Regions from separate parts of the Kitasatospora sp. NPDC058492 genome, predicted to be linked through region 1. Evidence: riboswitches for the same ligand, from Rfam matches in the RefSeq annotation. Region 1 holds a riboswitch; each other region holds the start of a gene.

Region 1 (9,984 bases):
GCCGGACCGGCCGGATCCACCGCGATGTACGGGGTCTCCCCCGGCATCGCGTAGTGCAGCCGGGCGCGGGCCTGCGCCTTGACGTACTCGGGGTCCTGCCAGCGGGCCTTCTCCCGGCGCAGCTGCTCGACCTGCTGGCGGGAGCGGTCGGCCTTCGCCTGCTGGGCGGAGATCTCGGCGCGCTGGGAGATGAACTGCCGCGTCGGGTAGGCGAGGATCGCCACCAGCGAGCAGAGCACCAGGACGAGGACGGTCGCCCGGCTCGTGAAGCGAGGCCGGGCCGCCAAGCCCGGGATCCTCCAGCCTGCCATCTCCCGTTCCCCTCCTGGTCGCGACGGTGCCCCGCCGTCCACCCTACGGGGTGAACGGCGGGGCACCGGTCAGGCGTGCTCACCGGTCGGCGGAGCGACCGTGCTCGCCGCTCCGAGGAGCGGCTGTGCTTGCTACTCCGCGGAACGGAAGCGCGGGAAGGCGCCGCGGCCGGCGTACTCGGCGGCGTCGTCGAGGATCTCCTCGATGCGCAGCAGCTGGTTGTACTTGGCGACGCGCTCGGAGCGGGCCGGGGCGCCGGTCTTGATCTGGCCGCAGTTGGTGGCGACGGCCAGGTCGGCGATGGTGACGTCCTCGGTCTCGCCGGAGCGGTGCGACATCATGCAGCGGTAGCCGTTGCGCTGGGCCAGCTCGACGGCGTCCAGGGTCTCGGTCAGCGAGCCGATCTGGTTCACCTTCACCAGCAGCGCGTTGGCGGTGCCGGTCTCGATGCCCCTGGCCAGGCGGGCCGGGTTGGTGACGAACAGGTCGTCGCCGACCAGCTGGACCTTGTCGCCCAGCTTGACGGTCATGGCCTTCCAGCCGTCCCAGTCCGACTCGTCCAGCGGGTCCTCGATGGAGACCAGCGGGTAGGCGTCGACCAGCTCGGCGTAGTACTCGATGAGCTCGGCGGCGGAGATGGCCTTGCCCTCGAACTGGTAGGCGCCGTCCTCGTAGAACTCGGACGCGGCGACGTCCAGGGCGAGCGCGATGTCGCGGCCGGGCACGTAGCCGGCCTTCTGGATGGCCTCGGTGATGAGGTCCAGGGCCTCGCGGTTGCTGTCCAGGTTCGGCGCGAAGCCGCCCTCGTCGCCGAGGCCGGTGGACAGGCCGCGCTCCTTCAGCACGCCCTTGAGGGTGTGGTAGACCTCGACGCCCCAGCGGACGGCCTCGGAGAAGGACTCCGCGCCGATCGGGGCGATCATGAACTCCTGGATGTCGACGTTGGAGTCCGCGTGCGAACCGCCGTTGAGGATGTTCATCATCGGAACGGGCAGCACGTGCGCGTTCGGGCCGCCCAGGTAGCGGAACAGCGGCAGGTCGCTGGCCTCGGAGGCGGCGTGCGCCACGGCCAGCGAGACGCCCAGGATCGCGTTGGCGCCGAGCGAGGACTTGTCCGGGGTGGCGTCCAGGTCGAGCATGGCCTGGTCGATCAGGCGCTGCTCGGTGGCGTCGTAGCCGACCAGCTCCGGGCCGATCTGCTCGATGACGGCCAGGACGGCCTTCTCCACGCCCTTGCCGAAGTAACGGTTCTTGTCACCGTCGCGCAGCTCCAGCGCCTCGAAGGCGCCGGTGGAGGCACCCGACGGGACAGCGGCACGACCGGTGCTGCCGTCGTCGAGGCCGACCTCGACCTCGACCGTGGGGTTGCCACGCGAGTCGAGAATCTCACGGGCTACGACGACATCGATGGACGGCACGAGGCATCTCCTTGCGGAAGCAGGGTCCGGCTGACGTTGGGTGCTGCCGGCGGGACGATTGCGGAGTCGTTACGACCAGAGCCTAACCGCCCCGGCCCCCGGGGCCGCGCTGGCCTCGGTCCCGTCTCAGCGTGTGGCCCCGCTACCCACCAGTAGTTCACCTGCTTGCCTGATCGAAGCGGGCGAATACGGGGGAATGCGGGCGAAGGGGGACGGCGCCCGTCCCCCTTCGCCCGCAGGGCGCGGGCCGCTCAGCCGAGGTGCAGCACCTGGCCGGGCATGATCAGGTTGGGGTTGCCGCCGACGGTGCCGCGGTTGCCGTCGTACACCGACTGCCAGCCGCCGGACACGCCCTGGGCGGCGGCGATCGTCGACAGCGTGTCGCCGGCCCGGACGGTGTAGTCGTGACCGCCCTGCGCGGCGGCGGGCTGCGCGGCCGGGGCGGACTGCGCGGGCTGCGCGGCGCGGGGCGCGTACTGCGGCTGGGCGGCGGGCTGGCCCGCGTACTGCTGGTAGACGCTCTGGTGGCTGGTCCAGTACCAGGCGCCGTTGTTCTGGTACCAGTACACCTTCGCGTCGGCGTCCCAGCCGGCCTTGCCGGAGAAGCCCTGGGTCTGCGGCTGCGTCTGCTGCGGGGCCTGCTGGACGGGCTGCTGGGCGGCCGGCTTCGGGGCGGCCTGCTGGACCGGCTGCTGGGCGGGCTTCGGGGTCTGCGCCTGCTGGGTCGGCTTGGCGGCGGACTGCTTGGCGGGCTTGGCGTCCGTGGAGGTGTCCACGGAGGCCGGGGCGCCGCCCTTGCTCAGACCGGCCTTCTGGGAGCAGACGGGCCAGGCGCCCGGGCCCTGCGAGGCCAGCACCTTCTCGGCGACCGAGATCTGCTGCGCCTTGCTGGCCTGGTTGGCCTGCGGGGCGTAGGAGGTGCCGCCGTACGCCTTCCAGGTGCTGGGCGTGAACTGCAGGCCGCCGGAGAAGCCGTTGCCGGTGTTGATGCTCCAGTTGCCGCCGCTCTCGCACTGGGCGACGGCGTCCCAGGTGGAGGCCGGGGCGGCGGAGGCGCCGGTGGCGGTGAGGAGCGGCATCGCGAGTCCGACGCCGGCCACACCGGCGACGGCGATGGCCTTCTCGGTCTGGGTGCGACGACGGTGGCGGCCAGTTCCAACGAACAGCATGACGAGGTCCCTCTCCGCACGCCTGCGAGGTGAGCTGTCGGGTTCGGACCGGGAGGTGGCCCGGCCGCCGAAAGCGGAAACGATTCCGCTCGGGCGGCTTCACCCCAAGCCGTTGGGGAACGGCAACAAACCTGGTTCCCCCGCCCCTGCCCAGGGTCTGGTCGGTTTCCCGTGACGCGGCGGGCAGGATTCGGCGTTCCGCGCACGAGGTCCGCAGCTGCGAACTCCAGGGAGAGTAGACAGATCATCAGACCAATAACAAGCTCATATCACCGATATCACACACAAATTACGGCGCGTGGTCAATCGCCTACCAACGGCGGCGGTATGTCCGGATTAATGCGGGTTCAGACCCGGCTCCACGACCCGCCGGAGACGCGCCGTCAGCGTGTCGGAGCGTCGGCCGGCGTGACCGGCGCGTGCGGAGAGCGGGCCTCCGGAGTGAATTCGACCGGGAGTTCCCGCAGGCCACGCATGATCAGGCCGCCCCGCCAGCGCAGGTCCTCCGGGTTTTCCACGAGCCGCAGGTCCGGCAGCCGGGAAAGCAGCGTGGTCAGTGCGCTCCGCCCCTCCAGGCGGGCCAGCGGGGCGCCGATGCAGTAGTGGATCCCGTGGCCGAAACCCAGGTGCGGATTGTCCGTGCGGGCCAGGTCCAGGGTGTTCTCGTCCGCGAACCTGGCCGGATCGCGATCCGCCGCGGCCAGCACCACCAGCACCGGATCGCCCACCGGGATGTCCACCCCGCCGATCGACAGCGGCCGCGTCGCGAAGCGCCACGTCGCCATCTCCACCGGCCCGTCGTAGCGCAGGAGTTCCTCGATCCCGGTGTCCAGCAGCGCCGTCTCGCCGCGCACCACCGACTCCTGCAGCAGCCTGCGCTGCTCCGGGTTGCGCAGCAGCGCGTACGTGCCGTTGCCGATCAGGTTGACGGTCGTCTCGAACCCCGCGAACAGGAGGATGAACGCCATCGCGGCGGCCTCGTTCTCGTTCAGGTGCTCGCCGTGGTCGCTCGCCCGGATCAGGCCCGAGATCAGGTCCTCGCCCGGATCCGCCCGCTTGCGGTGGATCAGCTCCAGCAGGTACGCCCGCATCCGCTTCACCGCCCGCCCCACGCCGCCGCGTTGGCCGCCTCCGTGGCCCGGCTTCGTGTGTCGCAGCATCATCCCGGCCCAGTCCCGGAAGTCGTCCTGGTCCTCGGCCGGCACGCCCAGCAGGTCGCAGATCGCGTAGATGGGGAGCGGGAACGCGAACTCGTGGATCAGGTCCGCCGAACCGCGCTGCGCGAAGCCGTCGATCAGCCGGTCCGTGAGCTGCTGCACCCGCGGCTCGAACTCCGCCACCCGGCGCGGCGTGAACGCCTTCGACACCAGCCGGCGCAGCCGGGTGTGGTCCGGCGGGTCGATGTTCAGCAGATGCGTCATCAAGTCCGCCTGGCGCTCCCCCGGAATTCCCACCCGCCCGGTGCGGTGCGCCTGCTCGCTGTGGTGCGCCGGGTTCTTCGACAGCCTGCTGTCCGCCAGCGCCTGCCGCGCGTCCGCGTAGCGGGTCACCAACCAGGCCTCCACCCCGCTCGGCAGCGTCGTGCGGTGCACCGGGGCGTGCTCGCGCAACCAGGCGTAGGCGGGGTACGGATCGGTGGCGAACTCCCAGGTGAAGAGCTGCGGGGCGGCGGGGTCGGGCTGCACTGGCATGCGTCGACCGTATCCGGTGGGTCGGGGCCGCACCGCCTCCGGCGGCCGCGACCGGCGGAGCCGGATCGTCGACACCCGGCGGACGGCCCGCCAACGCTCCGTGGACGCCTCGTGGACGGTCCGTGGACAGCTCTTGGACAGCTCTTGGCCGGGCGGCGGGCGTGACCCTGGTCACCTGAGGGGTAATCCCTGTTGCGGAGGGTCAGGACCTGCCTACGATCCTCCGCAGAAATCGTGGGCGCCGGTGCGGTGTCGCCCACAGGGAGGAGCAGACCATGCGGGTCAGCGGGTCAGTCGTCGTCATCGCGGTACTCGACGGCGGATCGGGAGCCGAGCTCGCCCGCCGGTTCGCCGCCGCCGGAGCCGCCGGAGTGCTGATCGCCGACCAGCGGGCCGGCGTCGCCGAGGACCTCGCCACCGAACTCGACCGGCCGGGCTGCCCCGTCGTCGGCGTCGGCGGCGACATCCGCCGCCCCAGCGACATCGCCGCCCTCGTCGACACCGCCGAGAAGCACCTCGGCCCCATCGACCTGTTCTGCGTCGCCGGCCCCGACGGCGAGCGGATCGTCTCCCTCGCCGAACTGCCCGCCCGCCTCGACCTCGAACGCCTCGCCGAACTCCTCGCCCTCGTCGGCGAGGCCATCGGCGAAGTCGTCCCCCGGCAGCGGCGGCCGATCGAGAACACCGCCACCGCCGCCTGAGGCCCCGCCCGGGCCCGCTACTCGCCGACCGGCTTGAGGCCCTCGGCCGCGCGCACCGCGTCCCGGTAACCGCGCGCGGCCGAGCGCAGCGCCGCGTCCACGTCCACCCCGGCGTCGTGCGCCCGCTGGGCCACCGCCAGCAGCAGCCGGCCCGCCGACTGCGCCGTCAGCTCCGCCGGCAGCGCGTACGGCTCGTCCGGCACGCCCGCGAAGCCCGCCCGGCGCACCCGAGACACCAGCTTCGCCGCGTACGCCAGCGACGGCAGCCCGGCCGGCACGCCGTCCAGCACCGACTCCCGGTCCGCCTTCTCGGCCGCCTTCAGCTGCTCCCAGTTCGCCTCCACCTCGGCGGCGCCCTCCGCCTCGACGTCCCCGAACACGTGCGGGTGCCGGTACATCAGCTTCTCGACGATGTCACCGGCCACGTCGTCGATCGAGAACGCCTCCTCCGGGTGCTCCTCGGCGATCCGGGAGTGGAAGAACACCTGGAGCAGCACGTCGCCCAACTCCTCGCGCAGCGTCTCCCGGTCCCCCTCCTCGATCGCCTCGACCAGCTCGTACGCCTCCTCGACCAGGTACTTCACCAGGCTCTCGTGCGTCTGCTCGGCGTCCCACGGGCAACCGCCCGGCGAGCGCAGCCGGTCCATCACCGACACCAGGTCCAGCAGCCGCGCCCCCGGCAGGTCGTACGACCCCGGCAGCACCTCGATCTCCGGCACCTCACCGGCGTGCTCCACCGCCAGCCGCGCCAGCGCGTCCGTCAGCCCCGGATCCCCGTCCGGGCTGCCCAGCCACACCGTCGGCCCGGCCCCGCCCGGCTGCCCGGTCAGCAGCCGCGCCAGCGCCGGCGCCGACCCCGCCGCCACGACCTCGACCTCCACCCCGGCCTGCCGCACCGCCGCCACCTGCGGATGCCCCGCGTCCGCCGCCAGCACCCGCCCCGCCGACCGCAGTGCCTCCCACGCCGGCCACGCCAGCAATCCGGGGGCCACCCGGTGGGTGGTCGTCAGCAGGATCAGCTTCGCGTCCGGAACATTCGTCGTCACACCCCGAACCTACCCGCCGCCCGCCCGGGACGGGGACGGGGCGGGCGGCGGGCCCGACGGGACCCGCCCCTCCCGCCGGGCCTCGCGGGCGCTACTTCTTCGACCCCGCCAGGTCGTCGAACATCGCCGACAGGAACTCGCTGCACCAGCCCAGCAGCTCCCGCCCGACCAGCGGCTTGCCGCCGATCCGCCCGGTGCTCGGCCGCGGCACCAGCAGCTGCTGGGCGGCCGCCTTGACCTGGCTGCGCGGGTAGAGCCGGTTCAGCCGCAGCTGCTGGGACTCCCGCAGCTCCACCGGCCCGAACCGGACGTTGGCCCCCTGGAGGGTGATGTCCGCGATGCCGCACCGCCGGGCGTACAGCCGCAGCGCCGCGACCAGCAGCAGGTTCTCCACCGGCTCGGGCAGCTTGCCGTAGCGGTCGACGAGCTCGCCCCGGACCTGCTGGATGTCCGCCTCCGAGTTGACCGCCGCGATCGAGCGGTACGCCTGCAGCCGCAGCCGCTCGCCGGGCGCGTAGTCGTGCGGCACGTGCGCGTCGACCGGCAGCTCGATCTTCACCTCCAGCGGCTCCTCCTCCGGCTCGCCGCCGTTCGCCAGCGACTCGCGGAACTCGGCCACCGCCTCGCCGACCATCCGCATGTAGAGGTCGAAGCCGACGCCCGCGATGTGCCCGGACTGCTCGCCGCCGAGCAGGTTGCCGGCGCCGCGGATCTCCAGGTCCTTCATCGCCACGTACATGCCGGCGCCCATCTCGGTGTGCTGGGCGATGGTGGCCAGGCGCTCGTGCGCGGTCTCGGTGAGCGGCTTCTCCGGTGGGTACAGCATGTACGCGTAGCCGCGCTCGCGGCCCCGGCCGACCCGGCCGCGCAGCTGGTGCAGCTGGGAGAGGCCGAAGGTGTCCCCGCGCTCGACGATCAGGGTGTTGGCGTTGGAGATGTCGATGCCGGACTCCACGATCGTGGTCGACACCAGGACGTCGAACTCCTTCTCCCAGAAGTCGACGACGACCTTCTCCAGCTGGTTCTCCCCCATCTGCCCGTGCGCGGTGGCGATCCGCGCCTCGGGGACGAGGTCCTTGAGCCGGGCGGCCGCCTTGTCGATCGACTCCACCCGGTTGTGGATGTAGAACACCTGCCCCTCGCGCAGGAGTTCGCGACGGATCGCGGCCGAGATCTGCTTCTCGTCGTAGGGGCCGACGAAGGTCAGCACCGGGTGCCGCTCCTCCGGCGGGGTGGTGATGGTGGACATCTCGCGGATGCCGGTGACGGCCATCTCCAGGGTGCGCGGGATCGGCGTCGCGGACATGGTGAGCACGTCGACGTTGGCGCGCAGCTTCTTCAGCTGCTCCTTGTGCTCGACGCCGAAGCGCTGCTCCTCGTCGACGATGACCAGGCCGAGGTCCTTGAACCTGGTCTCGGAGGAGAACAGCCGGTGGGTGCCGATGACGACGTCCACCGAGCCCTCGAACAGGCCCTCCAGCACGGCCTTGGCCTCGCTGTCGCTCTGGAACCGGGAGAGCGCCTTCACCGACACCGGGAAGTTGGCGTACCGCTCGGCGAAGGTGGAGAAGTGCTGCTGCACCAGCAGCGTGGTCGGCACCAGCACCGCCACCTGCTTGCCGTCCTGCACCGCCTTGAACGCGGCGCGCACCGCGATCTCGGTCTTGCCGTAGCCGACGTCGCCGCAGATCAGCCGGTCCATCGGGACGGACTTCTCCATGTCGGACTTGACCTCGGCGATGGTGGTCAGCTGGTCCGGCGTCTCCGCGTACGGGAAGGCGTCCTCCAGCTCGCGCTGCCAGGGGGTGTCCGGGCCGAAGGTGTGGCCGGGGGCGGCCATCCGGGCCGAGTACAGCTTGATCAGGTCGGCGGCGATCTCCTTGACCGCCTTCTTGGCCCGCTGCTTGGTCTTCGCCCAGTCCGCGCCGCCGAGCCGGTGCAGCGTCGGGGCCTCGCCGCCGACGTACTTGGTGACCTGGTCGAGCTGGTCGGTCGGCACGAACAGCCGGTCGCCGGGGTGGCCGCGCTTGGCCGGGGCGTACTCCAGCACCAGGTACTCGCGGGTGGCGCCCTGGACGGTGCGCTGCACCATCTCGACGTACCGGCCGACGCCGTGCGCCTCGTGGACGACGTAGTCGCCGGCGGCCAGGGCCAGCGGGTCGATCGCGTTGCGGCGCCTGGACGGCATCCGGCGCATGTCCTTGGTGGAGGACTTCTGGCCGGACAGGTCGGTCTCGGTGATGACCGTGAGTTTCAGGGCCTCGTCGACGAAGCCGTGCTCGATCGAGCCGCAGGAGACGTAGACGACGTCCCGGGTGGGCGCCTCGGCGAGGTCGGCGACCAGCCGGGCCGGGATGCCCTCGTTGCCGAGCACCTCGGCGAGCCGGGAGGCGGGCCCGTGGCCCTCCGTCACCATCACGACCCGCCAGTCGGCGGCCAGCCGCTCCTTGGCGTCGGCGATCGCCCGGGCGGTGTCGCCCCGGTAGGCCTCGACGGCGTGCATGCCGAGGGTGAGCGTGTTGGCGTCGCCGTGCCAGTCAGCGGCTCCGCCGCGGGCAAGCACCTCGTTCACGGTGGACTCGCTGGTCGCGAACGGGCTGACCGACCACCAGGGCAGGCCGATCTCGGCGGCGTGCTCGCGCACCTCGGCGAGCGAGCGCAGCGAGGCGGCGGAGACGTCGATGGTCTCCAGGTCGATCGGCCGGTCCCCGCCGGCCGCGGCCGCCACCCAGGAGGCGTGCAGGAACTCCTGGCTGGTCGCCACCAGGTCGGAGGCCCGGGTGCGGACCCGCTCGGGGTCGCAGACCACGGCGACCGAGCCGAGCGGCAGCACGTCCATCAGCAGTTCCATGTCGTCCACCAGGACGGGCGCCAGCGACTCCATGCCCTCGACCGCGATGCCCTCGGCGATCTTGTCCAGGATCTCGGCCAGCCCGGGGTGCGCGGCGGCCAGCTCGGCGGCCCGCGCCCGCACCTCGTCGGTGAGCAGCAGCTCACGGCAGGGCGGCGCCCACAGGCCGTGCTGGGCGATCTCCAGCGAGCGCTGGTCGGCGACCTTGAAGTAGCGGATCTCCTCGACGTCGTCGCCCCAGAACTCCACCCGCAGCGGGTGCTCCTCGGTCGGCGGGAAGACGTCCAGGATGCCGCCGCGGACGGCGAACTCGCCGCGCTTCTCGACCAGTTCGACGCGCGCGTAGGCGGCGGCGGAGAGCCGCCGGGCGACCTCCTCCAGGTCGTGCGACTCGCCGCGCTGGACGGCCACCGGCTCCAGCTCGGCCAGCCCCTTGACCTGCGGCTGGAGCACCGAGCGGACCGGCGCGACGACCACCTGCACCGGGCCGGCCGCCGGGTCGTCCGCCCGCGGGTGCACGATCCGGCGCAGCACGGCCAGCCGGCGCCCGACGGTGTCCGAGCGGGGCGACAGCCGCTCGTGCGGCAGGGTCTCCCAGGCCGGGTACTCGGCGACCGCGTCCGGCGGCAGCAGCGAGCGCAGCGAGGCGGCGAGGTCCTCGGCCTCCCGGCCGGTCGCGGTGACGGCGAGCACCGGACGGCCCCGCTCGCCGGCGGCCTGGCCGGCCAGCGCGCGGGCGAGCGCGGCGATGGCGAACGGCCGGGCGGCGGGCGGTCCGACCAGGTCCAGGTGGCGG
Region 2 (9,984 bases), on a different contig from region 1:
GCCCGGGCGGGTCTGGCGCACCGGCGCCGGGGCGGGCACGTCCAGGGCCAGCATGCCGCGCACCCGGGCCCGCTCCATCCGGCCCATGCCGCGGGCGACGGTGGTCAGGAGGGCGAGCACGGGCAGGCCGAGGACGGTGACGAAGGTGCCGACCCCCATGCAGAACAGGATGATCGAGACGGAGAAGCCGATGACCGACAGCGGCAGGCCGGTGAGCGTGTAGCCGATCTCGCGGTAGTAGTGCTTGGAGAACGGCGCCCGCCAGACGGCCGGCGGCTCCTCGGTCCGGTGGGCCCGAGCGGGACGCGGGTCGTCGCCGTAACCACCGAGGACGTCCCACTCGCGGTCCTGCGTGCTTCGGCTGATGCTCATGTCCCGGCCCCGGTCCCTCGTTCTCGGCTGCTGATGGCATCAGTCTGGTCGAACGGCGGGCCGGGGAGGATCCGGAGGCCTGGCGGATCGGGGGTGGGGTTAACCCCCCGGGCCTGACCTGACAGGCCTGCCCCGGGTCCGCGCCAGATGTCCGCGCCAGATGTCCGCGCCGGACGTCCGCGCCGAAAGGTCAGCCGGTCGCGCCGGTCCACTCGTCGGCGAGCAGCGAGTACAGGTACGAGTCGGACCAGGCGCCGCCCTTGTACAGGTCGTGCCGGACCCGCCCCTCCAGCTGGAACCCGAGCCGGAGGAGCACCTTGGCGGAGGCGGCGTTGTCCACGTCGACCCGGGCCGCCAGCCGGTGCACGCCGAGGGCCTCGAAGGAGAGCTCGCAGAGCAGGCCGGCGATCTCGCCCGCGTAGCCGCGGCCCCAGACGTCGCGGCCCAGCACGTAGCCGAGGTGGGCGGAGCGGTGCTTGCCGAGGGTGAGGGAGGCGTGGGCGATCGGCGTGGCGTCCACCGGGTCCTCGGCGTCGTCGCGCCGGGTGACGGCCAGCCGGTAGGTGTCCCGCTCCGGCGCCATCGCCTCCTCCAGGTAGAGCTCGATCTGGTCGGCGCAGGTTTCGCGGTCGCGCGGCTCGAAGGGGAGGTAGCGGGTGACCTCCGGGTCGCCGAACAGCCCGTGCAGCGCGTCCACGTCGCCGGGGGTGTGGTGATACTCGCGGATGGCCAGCCGGGGGCCGGTGAGTCGTACGGGGACCATGGCAGCCGACCCTACTCCCGGCCAGCGGTTACCGTTCGAGCTATGAACGACGAAGACCTGCGGCTCGCCCCGCGCACCAGGGCCGCCGACCTGCTCGCCTGGGCGGCGGAAGAGGACCGCACCCCGGTGGCCGAAGCGCCGCTGCGCGCGGTGCTGGCCCTGCTGGAGCTGGGCGAGGGCAGGATGCACGACGGCTGGCCCGAACTGACCTCGAACGCGGTGGAGCACCTGCTGTACGAGCGGCTCCACCTGTACGTCCAACCCGAACCGGAGGCGGACCCGTTCGCGTACGGCGCCGCCGTCCGGCTGCTGACCGACCACCAGCGGGCCGCCAAGCGGCTCAACGCCAAGCGCCAGGAGCGGCTGCACGCCGAGGCCGAGTGGCAGGGCGAGGTCGCGGCCGGGCTGCTGCGCCGCGCCGACCTGGTGACCTGGCCCCGGCTGTACGCGCTGCTGCTGCACGCGTACGGGGCGGACGTCACGGATCCGGAGGCGGTGCGGGAGTGGCTGACCGGCTTCCGGGAGCTGGCGCAGGAGGAGCGGCTGGCCAGGTTCGCCGCACTGGCGCAGACCGGCTGGCTGGACGAGGTGGACGAGCAGGGCTGGAGCCCGACCCGGGTGATCTCGGTCGGCATGGCCACCGACGGCGCGCGCCGGCTGCTGGAGCAGGGCCTGATGCGGCGCAGCTACCGCAACCTGACCGAGCTGACCGCGCTGGGGCGGCCGATGCCGGACGAACTGGCCGGGGACTTCGGGGCGTTCGAGGAGGCGGCGGTGGAGGCCGCGCTCGACCTGTACGGGGAGTGGACGGTGCCCGGGCTGCCGCGACTGCTGGTGGAGGAGTTCCCGGACCTCGCGCCGGAGCCGGGGCAGGAGGAGATCGACGCGTACCTGGCGGGGCCGGCGCAGGAGGAGTTCGACGCCCGCCTGGAGGAGCTGGCGGGATCGGCAGTCCCGGCGGACCAGGCAGACCCGACGGACCCGACGGACCAGGCTCGGGAGTGACGCGGCGAAGCCCCGGCCGCCGGTGCCTTTCGGTTCCGGCGGCCGGGGCTTCGCGGGTGCGTCAGGGGTTGAGGCCGCGCTGCTGGAACCAGGTCTCCGGGTCGACGGGGGCGCCGCCACCGGGGCGGACCTCCACGTGCAGGTGCGCGCCGGTGACGTTGCCGGTGGCGCCGACCTTGCCGATCTGCTGGCCGGAGCCGACCTTGCCGGAGCCCTTGATGATCGAGGAGAGGTGGCAGTACCAGATCTCGGTGCCGTCGGGCAGGGTCTCGACGATCCGGTAGCCGTACGAGCCGGACCAGCCGGCCGAGGTGATGGTGCCCTGGCCGACCGCGTAGACGGGGGTGCCGGTGTCGGCGGCGAAGTCCAGGCCGGTGTGCAGGTGGGCCCAGTAGCGGGCGCTCTGGCCGTAGTGGGCGGTGAGGTGGTAGTCGCGCACCGGCAGGGTGAGGGCGGCGGCCTTGGCCCGCTCGGCCTCCTCGGCGGCCCGCTTGGCCTCGGCCTCCTTGGCGGCGGCCTTGGCCTCCGCCTCCTTCGCGGCCTGGACGCGGGCGTCCTCCTCGGCGGCGGTGCGCTGGCTGTCGGCCTGCAGCTGGATGCGGGCGGCGAGCGCGAGGCCGGGGTCGGCGGAGAGGGCGACCGGGGTCTCGTCCGGGGTCTCGATGGCGGGGGCGGCGGCCGGGGTGGCGGAGGCGAAGCCGGTGGCGCCCAGGGTGGCGGCGACGGCGGTGACGCCGAGCAGCGGGGAGGTCCCACGGACCTGACGCGGCATCCGGTGCCGGTTGGTCTCGGCGTCCGGGCCCGCGTACTCGGGGCCGTCCGGGCCGGGGTGGTCGAGGAGCCGGGTACCTGCTGCGAGGCCGGCCGGGTGTGCCGGGGTGTGCGTCGACGCCACGGAGGCGCGCTCCTTTCCTTCCTTCGCGCCTACCGGGTTAGCTGACGGGTTCGGAGCAGGAAGGTCTCCTACGGCTGGGCCGGAGCCCCGCCGATTCACCCCAAGGAACGTGGTTCCCCGGCTCCCTGACCTGCCCGGAGGCCGGTCGGCGGGATTAGGCGACGGCGCACGGTGCCGTCTGGGTACGGCGTTGAGGACCGCGCTGCGTTATCAAACGTTAATCCTAGGAGGCCCTGATTCCAAGCCGTTCGCCCGGGACGACCGGAGACGGACGGGGCACTCTGGGACGCGAAGGGCGTTTTGTCCCCCTTGAGCCCCTTGGGCACGCTTGAACACCATTGACGCCACCTCACGTGATCGGACGTCAACGGACGGCCCTTCATTCAGGCACTCACCACCGACCTCCCCCGCCCCACAGGGTGCGAAGGCTTGACGGCTAAGGCTATTAGCCTTAGCTTTATGGCTATCGGCAGCACGCCGAAGCCCGCACCGGCAGCCCCCGGAGGCCCACCATGAACGCCACCAGCGCCCCCACCACCCAGTACCTCGACGTCACCGGCGGCCGCCTCGCCTACGACGACACCCGGCAGGGCGACGGCGCCCCCGTCGTGCTGCTCCCCGGAATGCTCGACACCCGCGCCGCCTACCGGCACCTCCACCCGCTGCTGGCCGCCGCCGGCCGCCGGGTCATCACCATGGACCTGCGCGGCTTCGGCGAATCCTCGATCGTCTGGGACGACTACTCCCCCGCCGCCATCGCCACCGACGTCCTCGCCCTGCTCGACCACCTCGGCATCGGCCGCGCCGTCCTGGTCGGCAACTCCTACACCGGCGCGACGGTCGTCAAGGCCGCCGGCGACGCCCCCGAGCGGGTCGCCGGCATCGCCCTGATCGACGCCTTCGTCGAGAACCCCCCGCCCGGCGCCCTCATGCGCGGCGCCCTCCGCGTCATGGGCACCCTGACCGTCCACTCGCCCGCCTTCTGGGGCCTCTACCACCGCAAGCTGGCCTACCCGGGCGCCAAGCCCGCCGACTTCGACACGTACGTGGCCGGACTCGTCGCCGCCATGCGCACCCCCGGCCGCAAGACCGCCACCCGCGGACACGTCAGCGGGGACTCCGCGCCCGTCGGCTGGACCGCGGCCGTCCGCTGCCCCTCGCTCGTCATCATGGGCAGCAAGGACCCCGACTTCCCCAAGCCGGAAGCCGTCGCCGACCGGCAGGCCGCCGCGCTCGACGCGCGGAAGGTCATGATCGACGGATCCGGGCACTACCCGATGGCCGACAACCCGCAGGCCACCGCCGGCGCCCTGCTGCCCTTCCTCGCCGAACTCGCCTGAGCCCGCCCACCCCGTCCGCCCACGTCAGCCCCGCCCCCACGCGCCGCCCCGCCCCGCCCCGCCACGTACGCCTTCCACCGACGGAGAGCCCACACCATGCCCCGAGTAGGACTCACCCCCGAGCAGGTCGTCGACCACGCCCTCGCCCTCATCGACGAGCAGGGCGCCGACGCCCTCACCCTGGCCGCCGTCGCCGCCCGGGCCGGGGTCGCCACCCCGTCGCTGTACAAGCACGTCAGCGGCGGCCTCACCGAACTGCGGCGGCTCATCGCCGTCCGGGTCACCGAGGAACTCGCCGACCGGCTCGCCGAGGCCGCCGTCGGCCGCAGCGGGGACGACGCCGTCGCCACCGTGCTGCGTGCCTACCACGCGTACGCCACCGAGCACCCGCACCGCTACAACGCCCTCCCCCAGGCCCCGCAGCCGGACGACGACCTCACCCGCGCGGCCGGTCGGCTCGTCGGGGTGATCATCGCCGTCCTGCGGGAGTACGGCCTCGACGGCGCGGAGGCGATCCACGCCGCCCGCACCGTCCGCTCCGTCGCCCACGGCTTCGCCTCCCTCTCCATCGGCGGCGGCTTCCAGCTCGCCGAGGACCTGGCCACCACCCAGAGCCGCCTCATCACCCTCCTCACCACCGGCCTCCGCACCTGGCCCACCCCCTGAGACGCCGGCCACCGCACCGACCGCGGCACGACCCGCCCGGCCTCCCGCGACGGCGGAACGGCCAGCGCCCCGGGTGACACATGCGCGAGAAGTCGGCCCCGCCGACTTCCCGTGCGGCGGGCAGGCAGCGGCCTGGGGGTGGTGGGGGTGGACGGGTTAGTGTGGCCGGGCTGACTGGTGGTCATGACAGGGGACCGCCGACCCCTTGGCGGAGGTCCACGTGCCCGCACCGATAGCGAGGGCACGGCGGTGGTATCTGCGGCTGCTGGACGGGAACGCCCGGGCGGCGCGGTACGCGCTGGGGGTGCTGCTCGGAGTGACGGCGGTGCTGAGCGTCCTGCCGATCGTGCTGCCGTACAGCTGGCCGCCGTCGGCGCTGGTGCTGCCGCTGGTGGTCGGCGGGCTGCTGTTGCGGCGCGGGCAGCTGCTGGTGCTGGTGTGCGCGGCGCTGGCCGGCGGGGTGCTGGGGGCGGTGGTGCGGGATCCGCTCGGGGTGCGGATCGGGGTGACGCTGGTACTGGCCGCGACCGCGGTGACGGTGCTGGCCGCGAACCGGTTCCGGCACCGGCTGGGTCTGCGCGGGACGCAGGGCGATTCGATGCTGCTGGAGCTGGCCGAGCACACCCGGGCACTGGCCCGGCTTCCGGAGCGGCTGCTCGACTGGCACTTCGACAGTGCGCTGGCGCCGGCCGGCGACACCTCGTTCTCGGGTGACTTCCTGCTGTGCGCGCACCGCCCCGAGGAGGATCTGCTGGAACTGCTGCTGGTGGACGTGTCGGGCAAGGGCAGCCGGGCGGCGGCCCGCTCGACGCACCTGTCGGGCGCGTTCGCGATGCTGCTGGGGCGGGTGCCGCCGGAGGCGTTCCTGCCGGCGGCCAACGACCATCTGGTGCGGATGGGCTGGGAGGACGACTTCGCGACGGCGGTGCACCTCGCGCTGCGCCCGGCGACGGGCGACTACCTGCTGTTCAACGCCGGCCATCCGGCGCCCGCGCAGTTCCGCCGGGCGGACGGCGGCGGCTGGGCGCGGTCGGGGCACGGCGGTCCGGCGCTGGGGCTGGTGTCGGGCGCGCTGTACCCGGCGGTGTCGGGGCGGCTGCGGCGGGGCGATTCGCTGCTGCTGTTCAGTGACGGCCTGGTGGAGGTGCCGGGTCGGGACCTGGACGAGGGGGTGGGCCGGCTGCTGGCGGCGGCCGAGCCGGTGGTGCGGCCGTGGCGGACGCAGCAGCAGCTCACCCGGGGTGCGGCGGAGCGGCTGGTCCGGACGGTGGCGCGGGACGCGGCGGACGACCGGACGCTGGTGCTGGTGCGCCGTCTGGGTCACCATTCACCCGCTTCAGCACCCACTTGAGAAATAAGGTATGAAGAATTAAGTGCCCGTTCGGGCACCCAGAGGGCACCCACCCCCCGAGAGCGGAAAGGCCGGGTATCCGATGGACCTGACCTCGCCGTGGGTTCCCCCCTCCGAGGACGAGAGCCGGACGCCGCGCAGCAGTCCCACCGCCCGCAGCCCCATGCGCTGCGTGCGCTTACTTCTCGGCTGCACCAGCGCCGCCGAACTGCTCGGCACCGTCCTCGCCGAGGGGCCGGGCTGGATCACCGGCGAGGGTTCCGCGCTCTACCTACTGGATTCCGCCGGAATGCTCCGGCTGACCGCCTCGCACGGGCTGCCGGACTGGGCCCACGAGCGCTACAGCATCGTCGATCCGGCCGGTGACCTCCCCGCCGCGATGGCCCTGCGGTTACGCCGCCCCTACCTGCTCAGTCCCGAGCACACCAGCGTCGACTACCCGAACAAGAACGCCGGCATGGGCACCGGCATGGTCGCCGTGATCGCCCTGCCGATGGTCGTCGACGAGCGGCCGGTCGGCGTCCTCGCCCTCGCGCTGGCCCACCGGGGCACCGTCCCCCGCCGCGACCTGGACGTCCTGGAGACCATCGGCGAGGCCTGCGCCCACCGGCTGTCCCACCTGCTCGACCACGCGGACGCCCGGATACCCCAGGACCCGGCCGGGGCGCCGCCGGACGGGGCCGGCAGCCTCCCCGCCGGGCTGGCCCACCCGATGCTGTCGCTCGCCGTCCGGGCGGCCGGGCACGGCGCCTTCGAACGCGATCTGGTCACCGGCGAGAGCTACTGGGACGCCGCGGCGTTCCGGGTCACCGGCCAGCCCGCCACCGCCGACGGCTCCGCCCCGGAGCTGGACCGGATCGTCCACCCGGAGGACCTGCCGGACGTGCAGGCGGCGCTCGCCGAATCGCTCACCACCGGCGGGTGGTACCGGATCGGGTACCGGGTACTGCGCGGGGGCGGCAGGGTGGCGCGGATCGAGGAGACCGGCGAGGTGATGCTGGACGTCCACGGCCGGCCGGTCCGGGTCGCCGGGCTGCTCTCCGACCGGGGCCAGGGCCGCGGCCGGGACCAGGGCCGGGAACACCCCGGGCAGCAGCCCGAGGAGCAGTCCACCCCGGCCGGGGCCCGGACGGCGCTGCTGCTCGCGCTCACCCGGTCGCTGTCGCGGGCGGTGACCGTCCGGGACGTCACCACCGCCGTCACGGACGTCGCCCGCCCGGCGTTCGGCGCCGCCAGCATCGTCCTGGACCTGGTGGACGAGGGCCGGCTGCTGCCCGTCTCGCACACCGTGTACGGCGGGCCCAGGCGCACCGAGCTGACCCGGCTGGCGGACCTCTCCGAGAACGTGATGCAGCACGCGCTGACCCGCTCGGCCCCGCTGTTCAGCGAGCCCGGCCCGGAACGGGGCCGGCACGGCCCGCTCACCCCGGCCTCCTGGGCGGTGCTGCCGCTGGTCGCCTCCGGGCGGCAGGTGGGCTCCTGCCTGATCACCTTCTCCGCCGAGCGGGCGTTCGGCCGGGAGGACCGCACCCTGTACTCGGCGTTCGCCGGGATCCTGGCGCAGTCCCTGGAGCGGGCCCGGCTGTACGACACCCACCACCACCGCGCCACCGAGCTGCAGCGCGCGATGCTGCCGCGCACCCTGCCCCGGCTGCCCGGGATCGCCAGTGCCGCCCGCTACCTGCCGAGCACCGAGGGCATGCAGATCGGCGGCGACTGGTACGACCTGCTGAGGCTGCCGGACGGCCGGATCGGGCTGGTGATCGGCGACGTCCAGGGCCACAACGCGGAGGCGACGGCGGTGATGGGCCAGCTGCGCAGCGGCCTGCGGGCGTACGCGACGGACGGGCACGATCCGGCCGCCACGCTGGCCCGGACCAGCCGGCTGCTGACCGAGCTGGACACCGACCTGTTCGCGACCTGCCTCTTCCTGGCCCTGGACCCGGCCGACGGCGCGCTGACCGCGGCCCGGGCCGGGCATCCCGCGCCGGTGCGGATCGCGGACGGCAGGGCCGTCGAGCTCGATCTGCCGGGCGGGCCGCCGCTGGGCGTGGACCCGGGGCAGCCGTACCCGCTGACGGTCGGCCGGCTGGCGGTCGGCGAGACGCTGCTGGTGTACACCGACGGGCTGGTCGAGGACCGCGAGGAGGACTACGACGAGTCGGTGCAGCGGATGCTCGGCGGGCTGGAGCTGTGGGCCCGGCAGACCGGCCCGACCCGGGTCGGCGCGGCGCCCGCGCTGGAGCGGCTGGCCGACCTGCTCACGCTGAACGTGACCGAGCGGCGGTCCCGGCCGGACGACGTGGCGCTGTTGCTCCTGCACCGGACGTCGCCCCTTCCGTAACACCGTGCACACGTTCCCCACACATCCCAGGACGTGACTCGGCCATCTCCCGCCCGGCCCGGCCGACGCGCCGCAGGCGCCCCACCGGGGACGAACGTCCTCGGGCCGCCCGGATCGCGGTCGAACGGCGCCGGTTTGACGCCGTATTGACTGGATATTGACGAGATCCGGTCACTTGGCGAGATCCGTTCACACCTTCGTAGGATCATCACCCTAGAATTCGCGGCGTGACGATGACTCAGTGGTGCACAACGGCAACCGGCGTACTCGCCGCCCTCGCCCTCGTGGCCACCGCCCGGTACCGCGCCGTGTCCGTCACCCAGCGCCGCCGCGCCGACCGGCTGCGACGCGACCTCGCCCGGCTCCAGGAGCAGCTGGGCGCCGAACTCTCCCGCCGCGGCGCCGACCTGGCCGCCGTCCAGCAGGAGCAGGAACTCACCGCCTCCACCCAGCGGGCCTTCCTCAGCGTCGCCCGCCGCATCCTCGTCATGGCCCACGACCAGCAGGCCCTGCTCGACGAGATGGAACGCACCCACGACGACCCGGCGCTGCTGGAGGGCCTGCTCAAGGCCGACCACGCCGCCGCCCAACAGGCCCGGCTGGCCCAGACCCTGGCCGTGCTGTGCGGCGCGCGGGCCGGCCGGCACTGGCCCGAGCCGGTCTCGCTGGAGGACGTCGTGCGCGGCGCCCAGTCCCGCATCCTGCCGTTCCAGCGGGTGGTGGTCCGCAGCCGGATCGAGACCGCCGTGGTCGGCGCCGCCGCCGAGGCGCTGATCCACGCCGTCGCCGAGCTGCTGGACAACGCCACCCGCTACTCCCCGCCCAGCACCCAGGTGTTCGTCACCCTGATGCCGGTGCACAACGGAGCCGTCATCGAGATCGACGACGGTGGCGTCGGCATGCCGGAACAGGCCGTCGCCAAGGCCGCCGCCGCCCTCGCCGGCGGCACCAGCCTGGAGGTCTCCCGGCTCGGCGAGGTGCCGCAGCTGGGCCTCGCCGCGGTCGGCCGACTGGCCGAGCAGTACGGCTTCCGGGTCACCCTCAGCTCGGCGCCCTCGCCGTACGGCGGCGTCCGCGTCGTCGTGATGCTGCCGAACGCCCTGCTCACCGAACCGCTGCCGCCCACCGTCCCCGGCCTCGGACCGGACGACCGGGCGTTCAGCACCGATTTCCGGCCGACCGGACACCCCGCCGGACACCCCCTGGTGGAGACCCCGCCGGCCGGCCGACCCCCCGCGGCCGCCGACA
Region 3 (9,984 bases), on a different contig from region 1:
GCGGGCCGTCTCCTCCACCGTCGTCCTGCTCGGCGTGATCTGGACGTTCAACCAGTTCAACGTCATCTTCCTGCTCTTCGGCACCGGTGCGCCCGACGCCCAGCTGCTGGTCACCTGGGCCTACCGCCTCGGCTTCGGCCAGATCCCCCGGGACTACGCCCAGTCCGCCGCCTACGGCGTGATCCTGCTGTCCATCCTGATCGTCTTCACCGCCTTCTACCGGCGCTGGCTCGCCCGCAACGAGCAGGCCAACGGCTGAGGCCCCGGACCCAGTTGACCCACGAAGGCAGGTACCCCCGATGAGCACCACCACCGAACTCCCCACCCCCGCGACGGCCGTGGCCCCGGCCGCCCGGCCGGCCAAGGCCCGCCGGCGCGGCGAGAGCAGCCCGCTGGCCAGAGCGCTGTCCCACGGCACCCTGATCGTGGCCGGCCTGATCGCGCTGTTCCCGGTGGCGTGGATCCTCTTCGTCTCGCTCGGCCCGGACAAGACCGACTACCTCCACCCCGGCGCGATCCTCGACAAGCTCACGCTGTCGAACTACCACCACGTGCTGTTCGACACGGACTTCTTCACCTGGTTCGGCAACGCCCTCCTGGTCTCCGGCGTCACCACCGTGTTCGGCGTCCTGGTCGCCGCCACCACCGGCTACGCCGTCTCCCGGATGCGCTTCCCCGGCCACCGGCCGCTGATGTGGTCGCTGCTGGTCACCCAGATGTTCCCGATCGCGGTGCTGATCGTGCCGATGTACACGATGCTCTCCGACCTCGGCCTGCTGGACAGCTACCTGGGCCTGATCCTGGTCTACTCGACCACCACCGTGCCGTACTGCGCCTGGCTGCTGAAGGGCTACTTCGACACCATCCCGGTGGAGATCGACGAGGCCGGCCGGGTCGACGGGCTCAGCCCGTTCGGCACCTTCTGGCGGCTGGTGCTGCCGCTCGCCCGCCCGGGCCTGGCGGTGGCCGCCTTCTACTCCTTCCTCACCTACTGGGCCGAGGTGCCGTTCGCCTCCACCTTCATGCTCAGCTCCGACAAGTACACGCTGGCCGTGGGCCTGCAGACCTTCGTCAGCGAGCACGACGCCCAGTGGAACCTGATGGCCGCGACCGCCGTGCTGATCGCGATCCCGTCGGCAGCCTTCTTCTACCTGGTGCAGCGCCACCTGGTCACCGGTCTGACCGCCGGTGCCTCCAAGTCGTAACGCTCCTCGCTCCTCTAGTCCCCAAGGGATACCGTCCATGACCCAGAACCTGGCCGACACCTCCCGGCCTGCCGCCGACGCCGCCGCCCACGAGGCGGTCACCCCGGCTCCTGTGACTGGCGGCGCCTCCAGAGGCTGGTGGCGGGACGCGGTCATCTACCAGGTGTACCCGCGCAGCTTCGCCGACTCCAACGGCGACGGCATGGGCGACCTGCCCGGCATCCGCAGCCGCCTGCCGTACCTGCGCGACCTCGGCGTGGACGCGGTCTGGCTCTCGCCGTTCTACGCCTCGCCGCAGGCGGACGCGGGCTACGACGTCGCCGACTACCGCGCCGTGGACCCGATGTTCGGCAGCCTGCTGGACGCCGACGCGCTCATCCGGGACGCCCACCAGCTGGGGCTGCGGATCATCGTCGACCTCGTCCCCAACCACTCCTCGGACCAGCACGAGTGGTTCCAGCGCGCCCTGCGCGAGGGCCCCGAGTCCCCGCTGCGCGAGCGGTACCACTTCCGCCCCGGCAAGGGCGAGAACGGCGAACTGCCGCCCAACGACTGGGAGTCCATCTTCGGCGGCCCGGCCTGGACCCGCAGCGAGAACCCGGACGGCACCCCCGGCGACTGGTACCTGCACCTGTTCGCCCCCGAGCAGCCCGACTTCAACTGGGAGAACCGGGCAGTCGCCGACGAGTTCCGCTCGATCCTGCGGTTCTGGCTCGACATGGGTGTCGACGGCTTCCGCATCGACGTCGCCCACGGCCTGGTGAAGGCCCCCGGCCTGCCCGACCTCGGCGGCGCGGACCAGCTCAAGCTGCTCGGCAACGACGTCATGCCGTTCTTCGACCAGGACGGCGTGCACGAGATCTACCGCAGCTGGCGCAAGATCCTCGACGAGTACCCGGGCCAGCGGATCGGCGTCGCCGAGGCCTGGACCCCGACCGTCCAGCGCACCGCCAACTACGTGCGCCCCGACGAGCTGCACCAGGCCTTCAACTTCCAGTACCTGGGCGCTGGTTGGGACGCCGCCGCGCTGCGCGAGGTGATCGACGTCTCGCTCGACTCGATGCGCCCGGTCGACGCCCCCACCACCTGGGTGCTGTCCAACCACGACGTCACCCGGCACGCCACCCGCTTCGCCAACCCGCCCGGCCTCGGCACCCAGATCCGCACCCCCGGCGACCGCGAGCTCGGCCTGCGCCGCGCCCGCGCCGCCACCCTGCTGATGCTCGCGCTGCCCGGCTCCGCGTACATCTACCAGGGTGAGGAACTCGGCCTCCCGGACGTCACCGACCTGCCGGACGAGGTCCGCCAGGACCCGTCGTTCTTCCGCAAGGCCGGGCAGGACGGCTACCGCGACGGCTGCCGCGTCCCGATCCCGTGGTCCGGCACCGAGGCCCCGTACGGCTTCGGCCCGGTCGCCGGCGGGCCGTCCTGGCTGCCGCAGCCGGCCGAGTGGGCCGCGCTGAGCGTCGAGGCGCAGACCGGCGACCCGGCGTCCACCCTGGAGCTGTACCGCAGCGCGCTCGCCGTCCGCCGCTCCCAGGACGACCTCGGCGCCGGGACGGCCGTGGAGTGGCTGGAGGGCCCCGAGGGGACCCTGGCGTTCCGCCGCGGCTCCTTCGTCTGCACCGTCAACGCCACGGACGAGCCGGTCCGGATAGCGGCGCCCGGAAAGCTGCTGCTCTCCTCGGTGGAGCTGGTGGTCGACGGCGGCGAGACGGTGCTCGCGCCGGACAGCACCGGCTGGTGGGCGGTCTGACGTGGTTGCAATAGGCTCTGGGACCGTGACTACGGCGCGACTCTCAGACATCGCGGCGCAGGCGGGGGTCAGCGAAGCCACCGTCTCCCGCGTACTCAACGGCAAGGCGAACGTCTCCGCCGCCACCCGGCAGACCGTGCTGGCGGCGCTCGACGTGCTCGGCTACGAGCGGCCGACCCGACTGCGCCAGCGCAGCGCCGGCCTGATCGGGCTGATCACGCCGGAGCTGAGCAACCCGATCTTCCCCGCACTGGCCCAGGTGATCGAGCAGGTGCTCAGCCGGCACGGGTACACCCCGGTGCTGTGCACCCAGACGCCGGGCGGGTCCACCGAGGACGAACTGGTCGAGATGCTGGTCGACCGGGGTGTGGCGGGCATCGTCTTCGTCTCCGGGCTGCACGCCGACTCCACCGCCGACCACGACCGCTACGCCCGGCTGACCGGGCGCGGGGTGCCGTTCGTGCTGATCAACGGCTACAGCGAGCGGATCGACGCGCCGTTCATCTCGCCGGACGACCGGGCCGCGATGTGGATGGCCGTCCAGCACCTGGCCGAACTCGGGCACGAGCGGATCGGGCTGGCCGTCGGGCAGCGGCGGTACGTGCCGGTGCTGCGCAAGATCGAGGGCTTCACGGCGGCGATGCGCGAGGTGCTGGGACGGAGCCAGGAGGAGGCCGAGGAACTCGTCCACCACACGCTGTTCAGCGTGGAGGGCGGGCACGCGGCGGCCGGCGCACTGCTGGACAAGGGCTGCACGGCGATCGTCTGCGGCAGCGACATGATGGCGCTCGGGGCGATCCGGGCGGTGCGGCAGCGTGGACTGTCGGTGCCGCACGATGTCTCGGTGGTCGGCTTCGACGACTCGCCGCTGATCGCCTTCACCGAGCCGCCGCTGACCACGATCCGCCAGCCGGTCGAGGCGATGGCGACCGCGGCGGTGGACGCGCTGCTGGAGGAGGTCGGCGGGAACGCGGTCCAGCGCGGGGAGTTCATGTTCCAGCCGGAGCTGGTCATGCGTGGCTCCACGGGGGCCTGCGCGCGCTGAGGACGGTCAACGGACGGGCCCCGGAGAGCGGTTGCTCTCCGGGGCCCGTTGCGTGCCGCCCGGGTGCCGGGTCAGCCCTCGTGGTCCGTGGGGCGGCTCTCGGTGAGCCGTTGGCCGTCGGTGGCGTCGCCGGTGCGGGTCTCGGTGCGGCGGCCGCGGGCCAGGTAGTCGCGCAGGACGAGTTCGACGACGTCCTGCGGGTTCTTGGTGCCGGAGAGCATCATCGCGTCGATCGCGAGGTTGGCGTCGAGTGTGACGGTGACCTGGGCCATGGTGACTCCTCCTCGGGTGCCGGAGCAGCAGCATGCCCGCTGGGGGCGGGCTTTGACCATGGCCCCGGGCGGTCCTGCCCGGCGGTCTGCCGGCGGCCTTCCTGCGGCGCCGGGCGACCGCCGGGGCGGGCGGCGACTGACAGATAACAGATGATGAAATCTGTTATCTGAAATCTGTTATCTGTCAGCCGTCAGTTGTCAGCTGTCACCCGCGGGTCGTGCTCAGACCCGGCCGGCGAAGTCCGGCGCCCAGTTGGCGACGGTCTGCAGGCGCACGCCCGAGCTCGGGTTGGCGGCCTCGACGTACTGGCCGCCGCCGATGTAGATCGCGACGTGGTAGACGCCGGAGTTCTGGCCGTTGTTGGACCAGAACAGCAGGTCGCCCGCCTGCAGGCTGTCCAGCGAGACGCGGGTGCTGGCGGCGGCCTGGTCGGCGGCGACGCGCGGGACGGAGACGCCCGCGGCGCGCAGCGCGGCCTGGGTCAGGCCGGAGCAGTCCCAACCGCCGTTGCCGGTACCGCCGTAGACGTACGCCTGGCCGACCTTCGACTGGGCGAAGGAGACCGCGGCGGCCATGCTGCCGGTGGCGGCCGGGGCCTGAGCGGGGGTCTGCGCCTGGGCGGCCGGCTTGGAAGCCGGCTTGGCGGCCGGGGCCGGGGCCGGGGCCGGGACCGGGGCCTGCGGCTGGGCGGTCGGCTTGGCGTTCACGGCGGCGCCGTTGGAGGTCTGGCCGGACTTCTGCGAGCGGTCGAACCAGGTGAAGTCCGAGCCGGACTGGTCGGTCTGAGCCGACTGCTGGGCCTGGCCGCCGTCCTTGAACGAGAGGCGCTGGCCCGGGTAGATGGTGTCCGGACCCTCGGTCAGGGTGCCGCGGTTGAGCTCGTACAGCCGCTGCCAGCCGCCCTGGAGGTTGTGCTTGTCGGCGATCGAGGACAGCCAGTCGCCGGAGGCGACGGTGTAGTCGTCGCCCTGGGGCTGGGCGCTGTTCTGGGCCTGGTTCTGGCCCTTCTGCGCCGAGGTGCCGTTGGCGGAGTCGGCGGGGGCCTGTGCCTGGTCCTGGGTCGGTGCGGCCGGCTTGGCGGGCTTCGCGGCCGGGGTGGCCGGGGCCTGGCTCTGTGCGGGCTTGGCGGCCGGGGTGGCCGGGGTGGCCGGCTTCGCGGCGGGCTTGGTGGCGGTCGAGCTGGCAGCCGAGCCGGTGGTCGAGCCGGCCGAGGTGTCGACGGTGGCCGGGGTGCCGCCCTTGGTCAGGCCGGCCTGGACCGAGCACACCGGCCAGGCGCCGGGGCCCTGCGAGGCGAGGACCTTCTCGGCGACGGCGATCTGCTGGTCCTTGGTGGCCTGGTTGGCCTGGGGGGCGTACGCGGTGCCGCCGAAGGCGGCCCAGGTGCTGGAGGTGAACTGCAGGCCGCCGTAGAAGCCGTTGCCGGTGTTGATGCTCCAGTTGCCGGTGCTCTCGCACTGGGCGACCTTGTCCCAGGTGGCGACGGAGGCGGCGGAGGCGGTGCCGGAGGTGAGGCAGGGGATGGTGAGGCCGACGCCCGCGACGCCGATGGCGGCGATCACGCGTCGGGTACGACTGGACAGACGGGTGCCGTTGGTGGGCAGCATGAAGACGCAGTCCTCTCCCACGCCTGCGAGGTGAGCTGTCGGATTCGGGCTGGAGTTGCCCGGCCGCGCTGTGGGCGCGGCTTCACCCCTAGCCCTGGATCGTTCCGGGGAACGGTCCGGGGCGACTTACCTGTGGGTCCCCCGCTCCTGCCGTGGTGCGTTTTCGCGCTGCCAGGACATCCGACGGCAGGACTCGGCGTCGCGGATGAACTGGGTTCGTGTGGCCACGAACGGGGAGCACGTTAAGCAGACTTAAGTTCAAACTGCAAACACCTGTGACGCGCATCACGGTTTGGCGAGAACGGTCGTTCCCCTCGCTCGCCATGATCGAAAATGGCCGATTTCCGGCAATGCCGCGAAGGGCGTGCACAACTGTCTGTGCTTCAGGAGGCGGGTGACGGCGGGTCGGGTCCCCCAGGGCCCGCCCGCCGAGAAGGAGGTGCGTCCACACTGTGGCCGTCGGGGGATGGATCGAGCGGCGGCGAACAAATGCGGATAGAACGGACATCACGCCTATTCGCCCCTTAACTCCCTTACGGGGCAAGCAGGAAGGGCCCGGAACGTAGCCGTTCCGGGCCCTTCACGCGTGCGGTGACCGCTACTGGCCGGCCGAGTCCTCGGTGGCGGTGCGAGCGGCGTGGGCGGCGTGACCGCCCCGGCCGGAGTGGTCGGCGTGCGCGCCCTCGGCGGCCTCCGCCGCCTCGGCCTCGGCCTGCGACAGGGCCTCGGGGGAGGGTGCCGGCAGCGCGGCCAGGTAGGTGGCGGCGATCAGCTGGCCGACCGTCGGGTAGGCGCCCAGCGGCGCCGCGGACGGGCAGCCGGTCTCCTCGGCGGCCGTGGCGAGCAGTTCGGAGTCGGCCTCCGGCCCGATCACCAGCGGTGCCAGCGCCGGGCGCTGGGAGCCGGTCTCCTTGAGGTGGTTGACGGCCGCGGCGACCGAGCCCGGCACGTCGAGCGCGGCGGGCACGACCGGGACGGCCAGCCGGGCCGCCAGCAGGACACCGGTGATGCCGGCCGCGGCAGCGGCCTCCTCGCCGCCGACGGTGGTCAGCACGACGCCGTCCGCGGCGGTCGCGATGGCGAACAGCCGGGCCCGGTCGGCGCGTGCCAGGCCGGCCTCGGACAGGCGCACGTGCACGGCCTCGGCGAGCAGCGGGTGCGGGCCGAGCACGTCGGTGACGGGGGCTCCGTACTCCGCGGCGAGGGCGTGAAGTTCGGTCAGGAATCCGTGCGGGCCGGGTACCAGCGGCACCAGGACCGGCGCGGGCAGGCCCGCCTCGGCGGCCATGGCCAGCAGTTCGGCGACGGTGCGGTCGTCACTGTCGACCCCCTGGGCGGCTTCGCCCGGGAGGTAGCCGACGGCGGTCTGGATGCCGCTCTGCTCGCTGCGGACGATCGACAGCAGCTCCTCGACGACCGAGCGGGACTCGGGCCCGGCGGTCGCGGGCACGGCGAGCACCAGGGCCGGGGAGCCGGCCGGGATCTCGGGGCGCTCGGGGCGGCGGTGGCGCCCCCGCGCACGGGAGCCTGGAGTGCGGACGGGCAGTGGCGCGCCCGGGATGGCTGCGGTGCTCATGCCGGAGATCGTAGGACATCGGCCCGTCAGGCCTGCATTCGGCTGCCGTTCGAGTTTCACGTGGTCATGGCGGGTGTGCCGCGTTCCCGCCGTGTCCGTCCGGGCGGTTGCCCGCAATCCGGACATATCTCACCCAGCCTTCGAGCGATCACCGCTCGTAGCCCTCACGTGTCCGACGGGGCGTCGAGTTGCCTGTGTGGCGCGTGAGATGTCTCACAGCCAGGAGGTCGCCTGACGGAGCGTCACGGCAGCGCGACTCCGGGCGTCTGAAGATCAACATTCAGCGGGGAACCGCTCACGGCCGGTTATCGAGAATCCGGCGATTCACTCGGCTATGTCCGTTTACGTACCGTCAGGAGAAGGGCCCGTGAAGAGTTCGGAACTGCCGGTGAAAGGCCTCGTGCACCTGCAATGTCCCGTGCTGATGCACGTGCACAGCAGCTATCATCGCGTCAAGTGAGGCGTTGTGCCGGGCCGGTACGGGGCCGGTCCGTTCGTTCGGCGGGTGCCGGGAGCGCCGCGCTGGACGACCACTCCGGAGCTCTTCGGGAGATTTCTATGCACGACTCGCAGGACACGCACGGCTCGTACGACACCTACAACGGGATGGCGGCCGCCGACCTCAAGGGGGTTCTCTGGCAGAAGAGCCTGCACAGCAACTCCCAGGGGAACTGCGTCGAGTTCGCGGCCCTGCCGGGGGGCGATGTGGCGATGCGCAACTCGCGCTTCCCGGAAGGGCCGGCGCTCATCTACACCCGGGCCGAGATCGCCGCCCTGCTGCTGGGGGCCAAGGACGGGGAGTTCGACCACCTGGCGGTCTGACCGGCCGCCGTCCTGCCATCGGGGGGCCGTCGTGGGTGCTGACACCGCGACGGCCTTTGTCTTGTCCGGGGCCGGTCCGGGGCCACGCGACGGGCGCTCTCCCGACGGGCGCTCTCGCGGCCGACCGCGCGCAGGCGCGGCGGGTGGTCCCGCGCACGGTTGGGGGCCCGGACGGGGGTCGGGCCGCCGGGGTGTCCGGCCGTCAGTCCGGCCGGCTCGTCCGGGGGGCCGGCCCGGCAATCGTCGTGGGAATCGTCCTGAGGACTGAGCCGGAGCCCGTGGCGCACCTGCGCCAGGCCCGTCGAGCCGCCCCGCGGAGCCCGGGGTGCGGTCCTCCCGGGGCCTCCCTCGGCCGGCCGCGCGCCGCCTGGCGCTAGGCCGAGCGCCGGTGCCGTCCACCGAGTTCGGAACCGGTGGCCGGCTCCGCCTCGAACAGGGCCCAGACCACCTTGCCGCTGCCCAGCGGGTGCCAACCCCAGGAGCGGCTGAAGGACTCCACCAGGTGCAGTCCGCGGCCGGACTCGGCGACGAAGTCCGCCTCCCGGGCGACCGGGCCGATGCAGCTCGGGTCGCTCACCGCGCAGACCACCTGGGGAGAGCGGTGGACCAGGCTTATTCGGATCGGCAGCCGGCCCTCGGGGGTCGGCTGTATGGGAAAGTCGTACTCGCCCTGGGCGCCACCCGCAGGGTCGGGCCGTGCGCCGATCGCATGCCGCAGTGCGTTGGTCACCAGCTCCGAGGCCACCAGCGCGACGTCGTCGAACAGCTCCATCAGGCCCCAGCGCTGAAGAGAGGTTCTGGCGAAGTCGCGCGCGGTTCTGACGGCTTCGAAGCGAGGAGCGAGCGTACAGGTGACCACATGGGGGTCAACCGCCAAAGCCGTACCGGTGCTCATGAAGAGCTCCTCCCATAAGGGGGCGGACACGGCTGGACCCGCCGGGGTCATGCCGGTCACCTCCGACTCGCTCGGCCGCTCGGCCGCCCCCTCGACCAGCGCGCGCGCACACGATCCCCCGGTGGCGCGGGGGAACGCTGCCGGGTCGGTGCACGGAGTCGCGCGTGGGGTCGACGCGGAGCCCGCGGGATTGCCAGGGATGTGCAGGTGCACGTGCACCATGGTGGTGTGCGCTCACTGCAGATGCAAGAGTCGATTCACGTGCAGTCGCACTATTGGCATATGCAAGCGCCGGATGCACGTGCATCCTGGTGTGTGGAGTGTGGAACTGATAGGAACATCCGTCAGTATCGGCACCGTGAGCGCTCAACTGATGGCAGACTGTGCGCTGTTTGCCCTAGGTGGAGGTTTCGACCGCATGACCACAGTTCAGCCGGGCGGCGGCTCGATGGTCCGCCGGATCCTCCTCGGGTCTCAGCTGCGTCGCCTGCGTGAGACGCGCGGCATCACGCGCGAGGACGCCGGCTACGCGATCAGGGCCTCCGAGTCCAAGATCAGCCGCATGGAACTCGGCCGCGTCAGCTTCAAGGAACGCGACGTCGCCGACCTGCTCAGCCTCTACGGCGTGGACGACGGCCTGGAGCGGGAGGCACTGCTCGGGCTGGTCCGCGAGGCCAACAAGTCCGGCTGGTGGCACAGCTTCAACGACGTGCTGCCGGGCTGGTTCCAGACCTACGTCGGCCTGGAGGAGGCCGCCCAGCTGATCCGCACCTACGAGGTGCAGTTCATCCCCGGACTGCTGCAG

Evidence for each region. Region 1 has a riboswitch for cyclic di-AMP ahead of ACFWPI_RS38045 (transglycosylase family protein). Riboswitches for the same ligand answer to the same signal wherever they lie in the genome.
Region 2: linked by a shared signal. The riboswitch ahead of ACFWPI_RS08590 (M23 family metallopeptidase) and the one ahead of ACFWPI_RS38045 (transglycosylase family protein) in region 1 are both predicted to bind cyclic di-AMP.
Region 3: linked by a shared signal. The riboswitch ahead of ACFWPI_RS23085 (transglycosylase family protein) and the one ahead of ACFWPI_RS38045 (transglycosylase family protein) in region 1 are both predicted to bind cyclic di-AMP.

The regions. Positions count from the first base shown of each region.
Region 1 is NZ_JBHXMU010000105.1:6,511-16,494, forward strand. Features, by position in the region: gene ACFWPI_RS38035 (septum formation initiator family protein) at 1-287, opposite strand, end outside; gene eno (phosphopyruvate hydratase) at 444-1,730, opposite strand; gene ACFWPI_RS38045 (transglycosylase family protein) at 1,982-2,899, opposite strand; cyclic di-AMP (ydaO/yuaA leader) riboswitch at 2,905-3,072, opposite strand; gene ACFWPI_RS38050 (cytochrome P450) at 3,283-4,590, opposite strand; gene ACFWPI_RS38055 (SDR family NAD(P)-dependent oxidoreductase) at 4,866-5,291, shown strand; gene ACFWPI_RS38060 (MazG family protein) at 5,309-6,337, opposite strand; gene mfd (transcription-repair coupling factor) at 6,429-9,984, opposite strand, start outside.
Region 2 is NZ_JBHXMU010000009.1:20,856-30,839, forward strand. Features, by position in the region: gene ACFWPI_RS08575 (sensor domain-containing protein) at 1-372, opposite strand, end outside; gene ACFWPI_RS08580 (GNAT family N-acetyltransferase) at 563-1,135, opposite strand; gene ACFWPI_RS08585 (hypothetical protein) at 1,178-2,140, shown strand; gene ACFWPI_RS08590 (M23 family metallopeptidase) at 2,202-3,035, opposite strand; cyclic di-AMP (ydaO/yuaA leader) riboswitch at 3,048-3,206, opposite strand; gene ACFWPI_RS08595 (alpha/beta fold hydrolase) at 3,548-4,375, shown strand; gene ACFWPI_RS08600 (TetR/AcrR family transcriptional regulator) at 4,472-5,041, shown strand; gene ACFWPI_RS08605 (PP2C family protein-serine/threonine phosphatase) at 5,262-6,392, shown strand; gene ACFWPI_RS08610 (SpoIIE family protein phosphatase) at 6,475-8,736, shown strand; gene ACFWPI_RS08615 (sensor histidine kinase) at 8,970-9,984, shown strand, end outside.
Region 3 is NZ_JBHXMU010000035.1:72,427-82,410, forward strand. Features, by position in the region: gene ACFWPI_RS23060 (carbohydrate ABC transporter permease) at 1-259, shown strand, start outside; gene ACFWPI_RS23065 (carbohydrate ABC transporter permease) at 300-1,205, shown strand; gene ACFWPI_RS23070 (glycoside hydrolase family 13 protein) at 1,243-2,961, shown strand; gene ACFWPI_RS23075 (LacI family DNA-binding transcriptional regulator) at 2,987-4,006, shown strand; gene ACFWPI_RS23080 (hypothetical protein) at 4,078-4,278, opposite strand; gene ACFWPI_RS23085 (transglycosylase family protein) at 4,501-5,907, opposite strand; cyclic di-AMP (ydaO/yuaA leader) riboswitch at 5,894-6,054, opposite strand; gene ACFWPI_RS23090 (hypothetical protein) at 6,485-7,462, opposite strand; gene ACFWPI_RS23095 (DUF397 domain-containing protein) at 8,021-8,284, shown strand; gene ACFWPI_RS23100 (ATP-binding protein) at 8,658-9,179, opposite strand; gene ACFWPI_RS23105 (helix-turn-helix transcriptional regulator) at 9,598-9,984, shown strand, end outside.